Regions from separate parts of the Bacillus sp. AL-1R genome, predicted to be linked through region 3. Evidence: riboswitches for the same ligand, from Rfam matches in the RefSeq annotation. Region 3 holds a riboswitch; each other region holds the start of a gene.
What was found. Region 3 has a riboswitch for S-adenosylmethionine ahead of ACSBO6_RS08565 (2,3-diketo-5-methylthiopentyl-1-phosphate enolase). Riboswitches for the same ligand answer to the same signal wherever they lie in the genome.
Positions count from the first base shown of each region.

Region 1: another riboswitch for S-adenosylmethionine. It lies ahead of ACSBO6_RS02495 (methionine ABC transporter ATP-binding protein); the one in region 3 lies ahead of ACSBO6_RS08565 (2,3-diketo-5-methylthiopentyl-1-phosphate enolase).
Region 2: another riboswitch for S-adenosylmethionine. It lies ahead of ACSBO6_RS09895 (bifunctional homocysteine S-methyltransferase/methylenetetrahydrofolate reductase); the one in region 3 lies ahead of ACSBO6_RS08565 (2,3-diketo-5-methylthiopentyl-1-phosphate enolase).
Region 4: another riboswitch for S-adenosylmethionine. It lies ahead of ACSBO6_RS05450 (methionine ABC transporter ATP-binding protein); the one in region 3 lies ahead of ACSBO6_RS08565 (2,3-diketo-5-methylthiopentyl-1-phosphate enolase).

Region 1 is NZ_CP197469.1:527,449-531,203, forward strand. Features, by position in the region: gene ACSBO6_RS02470 (arsenate reductase family protein) at 1-187, shown strand, start outside; gene gcvH (glycine cleavage system protein GcvH) at 233-616, shown strand; gene ACSBO6_RS02480 (ribonuclease M5) at 830-1,180, shown strand; gene ACSBO6_RS02485 (thioredoxin family protein) at 1,196-1,519, shown strand; gene ACSBO6_RS02490 (hypothetical protein) at 1,722-2,084, shown strand; SAM riboswitch class I at 2,162-2,272, shown strand; gene ACSBO6_RS02495 (methionine ABC transporter ATP-binding protein) at 2,412-3,413, shown strand; gene ACSBO6_RS02500 (methionine ABC transporter permease) at 3,415-3,755, shown strand, end outside.
Region 2 is NZ_CP197469.1:2,107,346-2,111,100, reverse strand. Features, by position in the region: gene metH (methionine synthase) at 1-610, opposite strand, end outside; gene ACSBO6_RS09895 (bifunctional homocysteine S-methyltransferase/methylenetetrahydrofolate reductase) at 607-2,433, opposite strand; SAM riboswitch class I at 2,514-2,617, opposite strand; gene ACSBO6_RS09890 (terpene cyclase/mutase family protein) at 2,733-3,755, opposite strand, start outside.
Region 3 is NZ_CP197469.1:1,816,660-1,820,414, forward strand. Features, by position in the region: gene ACSBO6_RS08560 (2-hydroxy-3-keto-5-methylthiopentenyl-1-phosphate phosphatase) at 1-428, opposite strand, end outside; gene ACSBO6_RS08565 (2,3-diketo-5-methylthiopentyl-1-phosphate enolase) at 435-1,655, opposite strand; SAM riboswitch class I at 1,720-1,823, opposite strand; gene ACSBO6_RS08570 (pyridoxal phosphate-dependent aminotransferase) at 1,882-3,066, opposite strand; gene ACSBO6_RS08575 (carbon-nitrogen family hydrolase) at 3,212-3,755, shown strand, end outside.
Region 4 is NZ_CP197469.1:1,162,833-1,166,587, reverse strand. Features, by position in the region: gene ACSBO6_RS05460 (MetQ/NlpA family ABC transporter substrate-binding protein) at 1-105, opposite strand, end outside; gene ACSBO6_RS05455 (methionine ABC transporter permease) at 140-739, opposite strand; partial or broken gene ACSBO6_RS05450 (methionine ABC transporter ATP-binding protein) at 771-1,804, opposite strand; SAM riboswitch class I at 1,880-1,986, opposite strand; gene ACSBO6_RS05445 (DUF3231 family protein) at 2,511-3,062, shown strand; gene ACSBO6_RS05440 (YndM family protein) at 3,157-3,600, shown strand; gene ACSBO6_RS05435 (hypothetical protein) at 3,603-3,755, opposite strand, start outside.

The DNA.
Region 1 (3,755 bases), 1.3 Mb from region 3:
ATTTAATACAAGTGGCGTTAAGTATCGTGAGCTTGGGTTGAAGGATGTTATTCCAACAAAAACTGAGGACGAGCTATTAGAACTACTAAGTTCAGATGGTAAATTAATTAAAAGGCCTCTACTTTTTGATGGAGAAAAAGCTACAGTTGGTTTTAATGAAGAAGTATTTGAAAAGGTTTGGTTATAAAATAACTATATAATTTAAGGTAATTAATCAGAGGAGGATTTCACAATGTCAATTCCAAATGAACTACGTTATTCAGAAGAACATGAGTGGGTAAAAGTTGAAGGTAATAAATATTATATCGGTATTACTCATTTCGCTCAATCAGAGCTTGGAGATATCGTATTTGTTGAACTACCAGAAGTAGGCGATGAGCTTACTGTTAATGAGCCATTCGGTAGCGTTGAGTCTGTAAAAACAGTATCTGAACTATATGCTCCAATCAGTGGTAAAGTAATTGAAGTAAATTCTGATCTAGATGAAAATCCTGAATTCGTAAACGAATCTCCATACGAAAAAGCATGGATGGTAGTTGTTGAAGCTACAGACGCTTCTCAACTTGATGAGTTAATGACTGCTGGTCAATACGAAGAAATGATCAATCAAGATTAATTATCTAAAAAAGCGTCCTTTTGGGCGCTTTTTTATTTTGAGTGTATAATAAAAGTAATAAAGCTTAACTTATTTACATAAAACATAATTTAAAGGGACATTTTCATTAAGGGAAAAAAAGGAAACAACAAAGAGGAAATCGAATATACTATATACAAAAGATTTTTAGTCAAAAGTTTTTGAGTCCTATACATTAGGTGATGCCCAGTGAATATTGAAGATCAAAGAAAAGTTATCATTGTCGAAGGTACTACTGATAAGAGAAAGATACAGACGATCATAAAGGAGCCTGTTGATATTATCTGTACGAATGGTACAGTTGGTACTTCAAAGCTAGATGAGCTTGCTGAAATGTTAGATTTAAGAGAAATCTATGTGTTAGTAGATGCAGATGAGGCCGGTGAAAAGCTTAGAAGACTGTTAAAAAGAGAATTTCCACAGGCAGAGCATCTGTACATTGATCGAAGTTATCGAGAAGTGGCAACAGCTCCGAGTCAACATTTAGCTAGTGTATTATTAGGGGCGGATATTTTAGTATTTACAGATTATTTACGTACAAATTAAAAAGGAATAAAGATTATGCAGCAATGGACAAAGAATGAAATAATGCAAAGAGTTCAATCAAAAGAGACAACAGTTATTTATATCTATACCGCAATGTGTGGTACATGCCAAGTAGCGTCAAAAATGCTAGAAATAGTAAATGAGATTCTGCCAAATTTACCAATCTGTAAGGTGAATATTAATGAAATAGTGGAGGAAGCTCAAAGTTGGAAAGTTGAAAGTGTACCTTGTTTACTTATTTTTGAAAATGGGGAAATGAAACAAAAAATTTACGCTTTCAAGTCTGTACCTTATTTACATGAATTGTTAAAAAAATATAATTTATATATTAAACGATGAGTGCATACTGTTAGTTGCACTCTTTTTATATGGCTAAAACTATTTCCTGATTTTAGACATATTTCTTGGGAAATGAGTTGAATGTTGTAGAAATAAAATTAAAATATAGATTTTTATCAAGGTAAATGTCGAGAGAAATATAAAGAATACACCTCTTATCTATGAGAAAATAAGATTAAAGAATTCGGGAGAGGTGTTTATTATGGAAATCAAGGAGTGGGTTGGACAAGCAAGAAACTTATTTATAAAAAAGGAATATTTACAAATCATTTTGCCAATTGAAGAAAAGATTGTAGAAATTAATTGTCTGAATGAAAAAGTTTTTATAAAGTTAAGCAAAAAGGCTCCTTTTATTGAGGTAATTGATCGTTCGATTCCGCAACTCAGAGTTAGTTTTTCAAAGGATGGATGGGAATATCTAAATTCAGGTTTGCAAAGATTAGGGCTTTTATTAAAACTAAATGACGCTTCTTTTGAAGGGAACTATCGATTATTACTACTTATGGAAACCATTTTTCAATATACGAGTGTTGAAAACGAAAAAAAACTTATAGAAAATTGTTGACAACTTGTGTCTATCTTTGTAGAATTGGACTTACGTTAAAGAAATTGCACTCAACAACTAAATAGATCGTAAGTTAACTCTTATCGAGAGAGGTGGAGGGACTGTGCCCTGTGAAACCCAGCAACCGTCAATGATCGTCATTGAAATGGTGCTAATTCCTGCAAAGCATATGCTTTGAGAGATGAGAGAAAGGAATACTTTTTGTATGTTAAACCTTTCTGCTCATGTGAGTTGAAAGGTTTTTTTGTTTTATGCGACTAAAAAAGTACTTTCTTACAAAAAATTGAAAGAAAAGTTGTTAGAATGTTTTGAAAGGAGAACAAGTGTATGATTCAAATAAATAATGTAAGTAAAACATACAAGGGTAAAAAGGGCACAGTTACCGCAGTACAAAATGTTTCGTTAAATATTGAAGCAGGTGAAATTTTTGGCATGATCGGATATAGCGGCGCAGGGAAAAGTACGTTATTACGTATGCTGAATGGACTTGAATCACCTACAACAGGTGAAGTTATTATTAATGGTCAATCGATCTCTAAATGCTCATCTAATCAGTTAAGAAAAGCAAGACAGAAAATAGGAATGATTTTTCAGCATTTTAATTTATTGTGGTCAAGAACTGTATTAGAAAATATACTTTTCCCACTTGAAATTGCTAAAGTTCCAAAAAAGGAAAGCATTAATCGTGCGAAAGAATTAATTAAACTTGTTGGTCTTGAAGGTAGAGAAAATGCTTATCCTTCTGAACTGAGTGGAGGTCAAAAGCAACGTGTCGGAATTGCAAGAGCACTTGCTAATAATCCAGATGTTCTTTTATGTGATGAAGCGACTTCTGCACTAGATCCAGAAACAACGGATTCAATATTAGCTTTACTAACTAATATAAATAAACAGCTTGGCATTACAATTATCCTAATTACTCATGAAATGCATGTCATTCAAAAAATCTGTCAAAGAGTAGCTGTAATGGAAAACGGAAGTGTAGTAGAAGAAGGCCATGTTGTTGATGTATTTACTCGTCCTAAACAAGCAATTACAAAGAAATTTGTGACGCAAATCAAAGGCGATGAAGGTGAAGTAATTTCTCATGGTGATGGGAAGGATAATACTTACAAGCTTACCTTTAAAAATGGTCAAGCAGATCAGCCACATATTTCTGAAGTTGTTAAGCATTTTGATATTGAGATTAACATTCTGCAAGGGAAAATTGTTCAAACTGCTGAAGGCTCTTATGGGACAATGAAGATTCAACTTGTTGGAGACATAAATAACATCAAAGAGGCAATTGCTTATTTAGAATCAAAACAAGTTGAAGTGGAGGTAGCATAAGATGACACAACTTTTTCCGAATGTTGATTGGGATGCAATGCTTTTAGCCACTCAAGAAACATTATTCATGACAGTAATAGCTGCACTTGCAACGTTCATTTTTGGACTAATAATAGGTTTATTCTTATTTTTAACTAGCAAAGATCAGCTTCTTGAAAATAAATTTTTTAATACTATCCTAGCAGCGTTTGTAAATATTTTTCGTTCAATACCGTTTATCATTTTAATCATTTTATTAATTCCATTTACCATCTTTATTCTTGACACTATGCTTGGAGCAAAAGCTGCATTACCAGCATTAATAATTGGTGCTGCACCATTCTATGCAAGGATGGTTGAAAT
Region 2 (3,755 bases), 290 kb from region 3:
CAATTGTTTGACCTGCTAATGTTGTCCCCATCGGTTCAATCGTTCCTGAGATCATAACTGGTAATTTTTTATTTAATTCGTTAAATGCATTACTAATTCCGATACAAGCTGCTTTCACATTTCTCATATCTTGACAAGTTTCAACTAATAAAACATCTACACCACCGTTAATTAAGCCAGTTGCTTGACGTTTATATGCAGTAATTAATTCATCAAAAGTCACACCACCTGTTACGCTGATTGCTTTTGTTGTTGGACCCATCGCACCTGCTACATATACCTCTTTACCAGATGCTAAAACTGCTTGCTTTGCAATCTTTGCCGCAATTTCATTTAGTTCAATATCTAAATGTTGCAAATTATAATCAGATAAAACAATATTTGTTGCTCCAAAAGTGTTTGTTTCGATAATGTCAGACCCAGCGGCTATATACTCCTCATGAATTTCTTGTATTACATCCGGTCTTGTAACAACTAAATATTCGTTACAGCCTTCGTATTCTTCTCCACCAAAGTCTTCTGCTGTTAAGTCTCTTTGCTGGATCATCGTTCCCATTGCTCCATCAAGAAGTAATATTTTTTCTTTTAATGCTACATCTAAAGTTTTCATAGTTGGATCTCCTCTTTATTGCTGCTTTTAGTAAATTGAATTAAGTCCTCTGTTATTTCATACTTCAAAAATGGAGTGATAAAATAAATCCCGTTAAATTTATCCTTAACATAATCAATTAGCTCTTTCGCAATTTGTTTACCTTCATCAACTGCTCTTTCTGGTTCAACTGATGAAATTCTATTTCTTACCTCTTCTGATAAAGTAATTCCTGGTACTTCATAATGGATAAAATCAGCATTTTTCTTACTAACTAGTGGCATAATTCCAATAAAAATTGGCTGTTTTATATGACGTGTTGCCTCATATAATTTATCAATCGTTTCAAAATCATATATTGGCTGTGTTAAAAAATAATCCGCACCCGCCTCGACCTTTTTCTCAAGCCTTTTAATTGCTGCATCAAATTTTCGGACATTCGGATTAAAAGCAGCAGCGACTGAAAATCTTGTTCCATTTCCTAAGCTCTTACCGGAATAAAGTCTACCTTCATTCATTTCTTTAATCATTCGAATCAGTTCAAGTGATGCTACATCATAAACTGAAGTTGCACCTGGAAAATCTCCTACCCTTGCTGGATCACCTGTTATAGCTAGAACCTCATTTAATCCTAAAGTTGCTAACCCCATTAAATGAGATTGGAGTCCAATCATATTCCGATCTCTACAAGTTAGATGCGTCAAGACCGGTACATCCAGTCTTTGAAGCAGGGATGCCATCGCCACATTCGAAATTCTAGGTGAAGCTAAAGGATTATCTGCTAAGGTGATTGCATCAGCCCCTGCTCTATGTAATGCCTTCGCTCCTTCAAAAAACTTTCTTGTTTGTAATGTTTTTGGCGGATCTAGCTCTGCAATGATTGTCGTTTTATTTTTTGCCTTTTCTGCTAGCGTTTCATTCTTTTGCTCTACTTGCTTTGGAATTGTAATTTTAATTGCTCTGTTTTTCACTTCTTTTTTTGTAACAGGCTGTAAAGTATCAATCTTACTTCGTAAAGCAGCGATATGCGCTGGTGTTGTACCGCAGCATCCACCGATTAATCTTACACCTTGTTCAATAAATGGTTTTGCCATATCTTCAAAATATTCTGGATTCGATTTGTATACGTATTTCCCCTCAGTGTATAGCGGTAATCCTGAATTTGGGAATGCCGATAAATAACCATTTGTCGGTAATGAAACTGTATTTAATGACTCCAGCATATGAAGAGGTCCAAGATGACAATTGATTCCGACTACATCTGCACCTAAATCTACTAAATTAGGAAGAATTTTTTCAATATATTGCCCACTTTGCATGACGCCAATTTCTTGTAGTGTTACTTGGGCAATGATTGGTAAATCGGTTCTTCCTCTTAATAGATTGACAGCATCATATAATTCATTTTCATCATAAAATGTTTCAAGCATAATCCCATCTACGCCTTCTTCTAGTAAGGCTGAAGCTTGCTCAAGTATCATCATCTCACGTTCTAAAGCTGTCGTAAAAGTAGAACCTACATATTTCATTCCACCGATCCCACCAATTACTAAAGCTCTTCCTTTTGAAGCCGCTCTAGCATTTCTAACAGCCATTTGATTGATTTGCTTAACAAGCTTCTCCAAACCATATTGTCTCAGTTTTCCGGCATTAGCACCGTATGAATTAGTTTGAATCACTTCTGCGCCAGCATCTATATATTGTTCATGTATATGAATGATCCGATCACGCTCAGTAATATTAAGTTCTTCAAAACAACTGTGAAGTCCGCCAGAGTACAAAAGTGTTCCCATTGCGCCATCACCTAAAACAATTCCATCCTTTAACTTTTCCAATAAGCCCATTCAATCACTTCCCGTTTATATAAAATAAAAAACGCCATTCTCTCAACAAAATGAGAGAATGACGTTAAAGTACAGATTACGCCTTATCTCTCATGTTTTAAACATGCTGGATTTAGCACTTTTTAGCTTTCGCTAAAGTTGCCGGGTTTCATAGGGCCAGTCCCTCCACCGCTCTCGATAAGGATTATTTAGTTGTTATATTGAATATAAAACAGTTTACTATATTTATATGTTAAAGAAAAGACATTTATGGAAAGATTTTCAAAAATAAATATATTTTGTTAACATAATAGTATTATTTAACTATTTTTATAATGTGCTAGTGCTAATAGCGGATAAATTTCATTATAGCTATGATAGTGGATATAAAACTGACCGGGTAAGCCTAATCCTGTTGGGTAAGTTAATGCTTTATTAGTCAAATCAGTTTGATTCGTTAAAAATTTAATTCCTTTTCTAATTACTTCATCTTCTTTATTGCGAATTGAAAGTAAAGCATCAACTGCCCAGGCTGTTTGACTAGGAGTACTATATTTTAAAGGAACATATTTATTTTTAACAGCTGAAAGACCCGATTCTCCCCACCCTCCGTCTTCGTTTTGAATACTAACTAACCATTTCTCAGCTTTTTTAATTGCCTCATGATTTTTAGGAATCCCTACTGCTCTAAGACCAGTAATCGCTGCCCAAGTTCCATAAATATAACAAATTCCCCACCTACCATACCAGCTGCCATTTCTTTTTTGGTTTTTTAAAAGCCAATCAACTGCCTTTTTCACAATCGGGTCATCGTTTGAAATGGACGTATAATATCCAATAAATTCTAAAATGCGACCTGTTAAATCTGCAGTGGAAGGATCAATGATTGCATCTTTTGCATTTTCAATTGGCACAAATGTTAGCCACTTATTCGTTACATTTTTTTCAAATGCTCCCCAACCACCATCTTCATTTTGAAGTCCAAGTAAAAAATGTACCCCTCTTAACCAACGATCATGAATTGTGGATTGATCTAAAGCGCTTCTTGCTAATGCCCTTAAAGCAGCACCAGTATCATCATTATCTGGGATAAAAGAATTAACATCGGAAAAACCCCAACCACCAGGACTTACATTTTTAACATGAATCTTCCAATCACCAATACTATTCTGTTGTTTTTTAATTAAGTAACTTATCGATTTCGATACAATCGGATCACTTACTTTGTAACCAGCTTCTTGTATGGCATATGACAATAATGCAGTATCCCAAACTTTTGATGGCGAATTTTGAATATGAATTCCTGCTTCAGTATCAGCTGCATATGAAAGAAGTCCCTGTAG
Region 3 (3,755 bases):
TCATTCGTACAGTTTTCATCACAAGAGTGATCCCAATGAATTTTTACCGTTTGACCTGTAAAGTCAGTACGATTACATAAAACATCCGAAAGTGGAAGGTAATCGGCTAATATTGGATGAACGAAAAAGTCTAGTCCACCACTTACAACTTTTAACTCATATTGTTGAGCTCTTACAAATTGAATAAAATCGCTAAAACCATCTCGAATGACAGTTCGATCAATTACAAAATCGGTCATTTCTTGTTTTTTCGATGAAGGAATTGTAGCAAACATTTTCTCTACGCCTTCTCGAATCGATAGATTGCCATTTAATACGTCATTTATTTGTTCACTTACAGAGGGAGGAGCAAATTCTTTAATTAAATTAACGATATTGTCCCCTTCAGTAATTGTTCCATCAAAATCACAAAAAATCTTTATTGCCATTGTTGTTTACCCCCAAAGTTGTAATGCTTTTTGTAATGATGTATTTGGAAGTGCGTAGTCTTCTAGCTCAACTCCAGAAAGTGTTGCTGAAATTGCTTCTCTAAATGCATTCCCTCCACCAATTGGACCGTCCGGATGACCATGAACACCGCCACCAGCATTGATGACTTGCTCAATTCCAAAATCTTGAATTAATTGAGGCACAAGACCTGGGTGAATTCCAGCAGATGGTACTGGAAAAGTTTCTTTTAATCCATTTGATATCGTTAAATTTTCAGCAATTTTTAAAGCTGTCTCTTTTTGTAATGCAACGGATCCATATGGAGAAGGGAAAAGACTAAAATCTGCACCAGCAATTCGTAAAAGTTTCCCTAGTAATAATCCAGCGTCGATTCCATAAATTGGTGATGCTGTATATGCACCTGATACTGCAGGATGAGCCATAATTGGAATATTAATTGATGGATCTTCTGCCAAACCTTGCAGTACATCAATTCCATACGAGAATACATTTAATAAAAATACATCGGCCCCAGCTTCAACTGCACGTAATGCTTTTTCTTTTAGTTCATATGTACGGCCAGTTAAATTCACGGCATATAATGTTTTATGTCCTGTTTTCTCATAAACTTGGTTCAATATATTTTTACCGTACGTAACACGATCCGTTATTGATGTATTTGTGTCAAAAAGAATCTCGTCATCTTTAATTAAATCAACACCACCTAAAGCTTGCTTTTTTAATTCGTCTGAAATGTATTGAATATCTCTGCCGATAATTGATTTGAAAATGCTCATTAATAAAGGTCGATCATAGACGTCCAATTTCTCTCGAATGCCTTTAATACCAAATTTTGGACCTGGAAAAAGAGATAGAATATCATCAGTAAAATTTAAATCAATTAGTTTGACTTCTCCATCAAGGGATAGCTTACCGAAAACAGTCGTTAAAATAGCTGGTAGATCAGAGGTGAAATTTAAGCTAGGATAGTAGATTTCAATCATTCCTTTTGTCGGTTTATACCCTAAAAAGTTAACGATATTTTCTTCGCAATCTAATTCACGAACTGAAAGTACTTTGCCTTTATGTTTTTGTAATTGAATTTGATCATTTTGAGGTAAATTCGTCCAAGAACCAACCGTTAAACCTAACGCAATTGCCTCTGCCTTTTTTTCCAAATGATGATTTTTATCATAAACTTGGTAAGTTGCTATTACTCCACTCATTTCAAAACCTCCAAAAAGTTTTAATCAAACAAAAAACCTCTCCACTAAGGAGAGGTTTACCTACACCTTATCTGCCAGCAAATGCTGCGAGAATTAGCACCGTACTAGTTAACTAGCCGGTTGCCGGGTTTCATCGGGCTCGGTCCCTCCACCTACTCTGAATAAAGTTAATATTTAATTTTGAATACTTAATCTAATCGCATTATTTCATGAACAATCATAATTGTCAAACATTAAATTTAGAAAATATTTCAATCTCTTTTAATCTAGCAACTGCTTCTTTCAATCGATCAGTATCTGAAAGGAGACCGACTCTTACATAACCTTCACCATACTCTCCAAATCCATTTCCTGGAGCAACTGCGATATGTGCTTTTTCAAGTAATAGATCAGCAAATTCCTGTGATGTAAAACCTGATGGAATCCTTAACCAGGCAAAAAACGAACCTGCTGGTGCTGTTACTTCCCAGCCGATTTCATGGCAGCCACTAATAAATACATTTCTACGCTCTTCATAAAGAGCTAAAAGTTGTTTTACACTATCTTGCGATTGAGTTAGAGCGGCTACTGCAGCTTCTTGAACAGCAGGGAAGATGCTAACATAAAGATGATCCTGTAATAGATTAATTGCTGAAATGACCTCTTTATTTCCAACTGCAAAACCGATTCTCCAACCCGCCATATTATAAGTTTTAGAAAGGGTATAGATTTCAATCCCGCATTCCTTTGCTCCTGGTGTTTGAAGATAACTTAAAGGTTTTTTGCCGTCAAAACCAAATGCACCATATGCAAAATCATGACAAACTGTAATATTATTATTTTTTGCAAGCTCAACTGTTTCTTTAAAAAATTCTTCTGTTGCTATAGCACCTGTTGGATTATTTGGATAATTGATAAATAATATTTTACTAGCATCCAAAACATCATGAGGAATTAATTGATAATCTGGTAAAAATTGATTTTGCTCAAGTAATGGGAGCATGTATGGTACTGTTTTGGAAAGGGATATACCAGATAAATAGTCTGGGTAGCCTGGGTCAGGTACTAAAATTGTATCTCCTGGGTCACATAAACAAAGTGGTAGCTCAACTAATCCAGCTTTACCACCGAATAATATGGCTACTTCTTCCTCTGGGTCTAAATCAACATCATACTCTCGTTTGTAAAATTCGACAACAGCTTTTTTTAAAGAGCTCAATCCTCTAAACGGAGAATAACGATGAGTTAAAGGGTTTTCAACAGATTTTTGTAGTGCTTTAATAATATGGTCAGGTGTAGGTTGATCTGGATTTCCTTGACCAAGATTAATGACATCATGACCATTACCGATTGACTGATTCACTTTTTGAACTAGTGATGCAAAAAATTGTTTTGGTAAATTGTTTAATAGTTTACTATGATTCAAGTGTATCACTCCAAAAATATAATAAAATTAATTTAATAAATCGTTTCTTAATCGAATGATTTTCATGAACGACTGTTGCAATAACTTTCACCATCATATATGCTCGATGTAAAAATGTCTATAAAATTTAGAATAGGGTGAATAAATTGTGATTAAAATTGCGTGTATTCAATGTGACGTTATTTTAGGAGAATCAAAGGCTAATTTAGAGAAAATAAGAACGCAAATAAACGAGGCACTGAAAGAAAATATTCGTGTAATCGTATTACCTGAGCTATGGACAACGGGCTATTGTCTAAAAGAAATTGACTTGCACACAGGTGAACAAGAAGCAATTATTTCTGAACTTCAGTCCATTGCAAAATCGAATAATGTACTATTGATTGCTGGTTCGTTCCCTATTGCTAGAGAAAATGGTGTTACGAATACGTTAATTGTGATTAACAATACTGGCGAGGTTGTAAAATCGTATGACAAAGTTCATTTATTCCAGTTAATGAACGAGCATCACTATCTTCAATCAGGAAAAACAGATGGTCTGTTTGAAATCGATGGATTAACGGCTGCAGGTTTTGTTTGCTATGATTTGCGTTTTCCAGAATGGATTGGCGCTCATTCGCAAAAAGGTGCAAAAGTTTTATTTTTCGTTGCCGAATGGCCAATTCAAAGAATGAATCATTGGGAAATTTTATTAA
Region 4 (3,755 bases), 650 kb from region 3:
CTTCTTATCCGTATTATTTTTTGATGAAGTTTTATCTGTCTTGCCACATGCTGCAAAAAGGTTTATAGACAATAGAAAGACTAAAGCAAGTAGTAATTTTTTCATTTGAATGATCCTCCAAATCAGAAATAGTATGTACTTAACGCTTATCTACTTTTCGGGCAATTAGATCACCTGCAAGTTGAATTAGCTGAACTAAACAAATTAACACAACAATTGTTGTTAACATGACAGTATTATCGTATCGATAGTAACCAAAGCGAATGGCAAGGTCTCCTATCCCCCCACCGCCGATAATACCAGCCATAGCAGAATATCCAATTAAACTAATCGTCGTAAGTGTAATCCCTTGAATAATACTTGGACGAGCTTCAGATAGTAATACATCTTTTATAATCATCCAAGGTGTTGCTCCTACCGCTACTGCGGCTTCGATGATCCCTTTATTTGTTTCTCTTAGAGATGTTTCTACGATTCTAGCAAAAAACGGAATCCCAGCAACAGATAAAGATACACTAGCAGCCGTTGGACCAATTGTACTTCCTGTTAGAAAATTCGTAATTGGTAAAAGTGCGACTAGCAAAATAATAAATGGGATGGAACGAACCATATTCACAATAAATCCTAAAATAGATTTAAGTCCTCTATTTTCTAAAAATAAATCTTTATCTGTAACAAATAAAAGAATGCCAAGTGGGAGTCCAATAATGATGGCAACTGCAAGAGCAATCAGCACCATATATATCGTTTCAAAAAATGCTTTATCTAAATCAGGCAGTAACGTTAATAGCGATTCGATCACCTAAAATCACCTCCAAGTTGTTTGTTCGATCTTGAATATACGCAATTGCTTTTAATACTTCTGCTTGTTCTCCTGAAATCTCCATTATAAAAATTCCGAGTGGAGTTTCTTGAATATACTCAATTTTCCCATGAAGAATATTCCCTTTTACCTTAAATTGTTGAAGCATATCAGACACAACGGATTCTTCCGCTACATTTCCTTTGAACGTTATTTTGATTACTGTTCCCTTGCTGTTTTTTAGCAAATGTTCAGGTAGTTCAAATTGTAAAATCGTGTTAATAAAGTCCTTTGTTAAAGCCTCTTTTGGTTTTGCGAATATATCGTATACTGGGCCAATTTCAATTATTCTGCCATCTTGCATTACAGCAATTCGGTCACAGACATCTTTTACAACATCCATTTCATGTGTAATAAGAACAATCGTTAATCCTAGTTCTTTGTTTATTTTTCTAAGTAATTGTAGGATCGATTTTGTTGTGCTTGGGTCAAGCGCTGATGTTGCTTCATCACAAAGAAGTACATGCGGTTCATTTGCTAGTGCTCGAGCAATCCCGACACGCTGCTTTTGACCACCACTAAGCTGGGAAGGATAAACATCCCTTTTATCAGAAAGGCCAACTAATTCAAGTAATTCCAGTACCCTTTTTTCAATTTCCACCTTGGATTTGTTAGCAGCTTTTAAAGCAAATGCTATATTCTCAAACACAGTTTTAGAAGAAACTAAATAAAAGTGTTGAAAAATCATGCCAATTTTCTGACGCTCTTTCCTTAACTCTTTAGTTGAAAGTGAATTAAATTCACACCGTCAATATATACATTTCCCGAAGTAGGCTTTTCTAAAAAATTTAAACATCTTAGAAGTGAACTTTTCCCTGCTCCGCTATATCCGACTATACCGAATATTTCGCCTTTTTCAATCGTAAGAGAGACATCATGTACGCCTATAATTGTATTTTTTTTCGTTTTATACTCTTTTACTAGATGATCTACACGAATCATGAATAACCTCCTATTAGTTTTAGGTAAAAAAAAGCCTCTTTCATTCAGAAAGAGGCATCGGAAACAATTGTTTTCGACTTATCTTTCAGAATGAATTCATTCTGCAGGAAGTGGCACCGTTCCTTAAAAAGGAGGTTGCCGGACGTCATAGGGCCTGATCCCTCAGTCACTCTCGATAAGTTTGAGTTATGTAATTTCTTTAAAAGAATCATAAATCCTAGTAAACAGATTGTCAATATGCGAATTCAAACGTTTTTATTAAGATAACGCTTTCATTGTTGGATTTATTAGAAAAAATAAAATTTTAAAATTTTTTGATTACTGAATATTTAATACATCGTTCTAATTCTTTTTAATTGGATAAATTTCTTCCCCATAATCATGATTTGGAAAATATGAACTCTTAATAGGAAAATCAGTAACTAATTTCTCACCAAACAAACCATACTTTTCCCAATATCTCGTTTTAAATTCAATCAAAAAATAGATAATCTTTTAAACACTAGTCGATTTCAATTGATTTATAATTCATGTTATCTATATCTAAAAAAAAGCTAATCTAAGTTCTGTGCATTTAGCTAGTTAAAATATAAAAGGTAATGCAATCCTTTTTAATATGAGACATTGCTCATATAAATAAATAGTATAAAACAATCCAAAGGTTCCATAATAATTTTCGTACCTACCTCTTTATAAGGAGATTAGTATGAATTTATTTGAGAAGGGAAGTAAATTTATAATGGGAGTATTAAGTGGCAATCCACAAAATGAGCCTTTACATTACGGAGAAGTATACGGTCTATGGAGTCATCTATCAGCTACTAAAGCTGGTGTAGATACGTACCAAGTTTATATTAACCATACTGGTGATGAAGAGTTAAGAGCATTTTTAAAACAAGTAATTGAAAATTCAATGAAACCTGCAATAAAAGAAATTGAGGAAGTTCTTTTACATAATGATATTGCAGTTCCTCCTACTCCATCAGAACGACCAGAAGCCGATTTAGAACAAATTCCAGCAGGAGCTAGGTTTCAAGATGCTCAAATCGCTTACATGGTTGCTGCTGGAATAGCAGCTGGAGTATCGGCCGATGCTGCATTAATGAGCCAATCAATTCGTGAAGATATTGGCACTATGTTTGCTAGTTTTGGGGCAAAAAAAGCAAAAGATGGAGCGGCACTACTACAAATCATGAAAACTAAAGGTTGGTTAGTTCCACCACCTCTTCATTTTGAAACAAAACAACAACAACATTAAGAAATTTGTCCACCTATTAAATAGGTGGATTTTTTATATATGAACAGAATATATGTGAAACAAATTTCTCATAATAAGTTCAGGAGGGATTTCTATGAAACATATAAAAGCATTTGTCATTAAATTTATTGCCTGTCTTGCATTACTATATATAATTTTAGGTATCGGATACGATATGGCATTTAGAAATGTATTTCTAATAACGTTAGTTTTAGGGGTAATCGCATATATCGTTGGTGATATGTTGATCTTATCTAAAACAAATAATACAGTAGCAACAATAGCCGATGTAGGAATAGCATTCTTAATCATTTGGTATATGGGATCTAAAACATATGGTGGTAGCATGTTTACACCAGCTTTAATTTCTGCAATTGGAATAGGTTTGTTTGAAATCTTTTTTCATAAATATGTTTATAATCATGTTATTAAAAATACAGAGCATCGAGAGAATGTATCAACTGGGAATTTACGTTATCAAACAGAGGCATCAGAAGAATTGACTCCTGATATTAAAGAAGAAAAAATTAAAGAATAGCCTCATATAGTCGATTTTTCTATATATTTTTTTTCTTCGATTTTAATCAAATATAACAAGTATTTTTTATTACTAAATATCATTTGCATTAAAGAGAAACTTAAGGTTTCTCTTTTTTTATTCGTAGGTCCCCATATTAATAAATCTTCATCTTC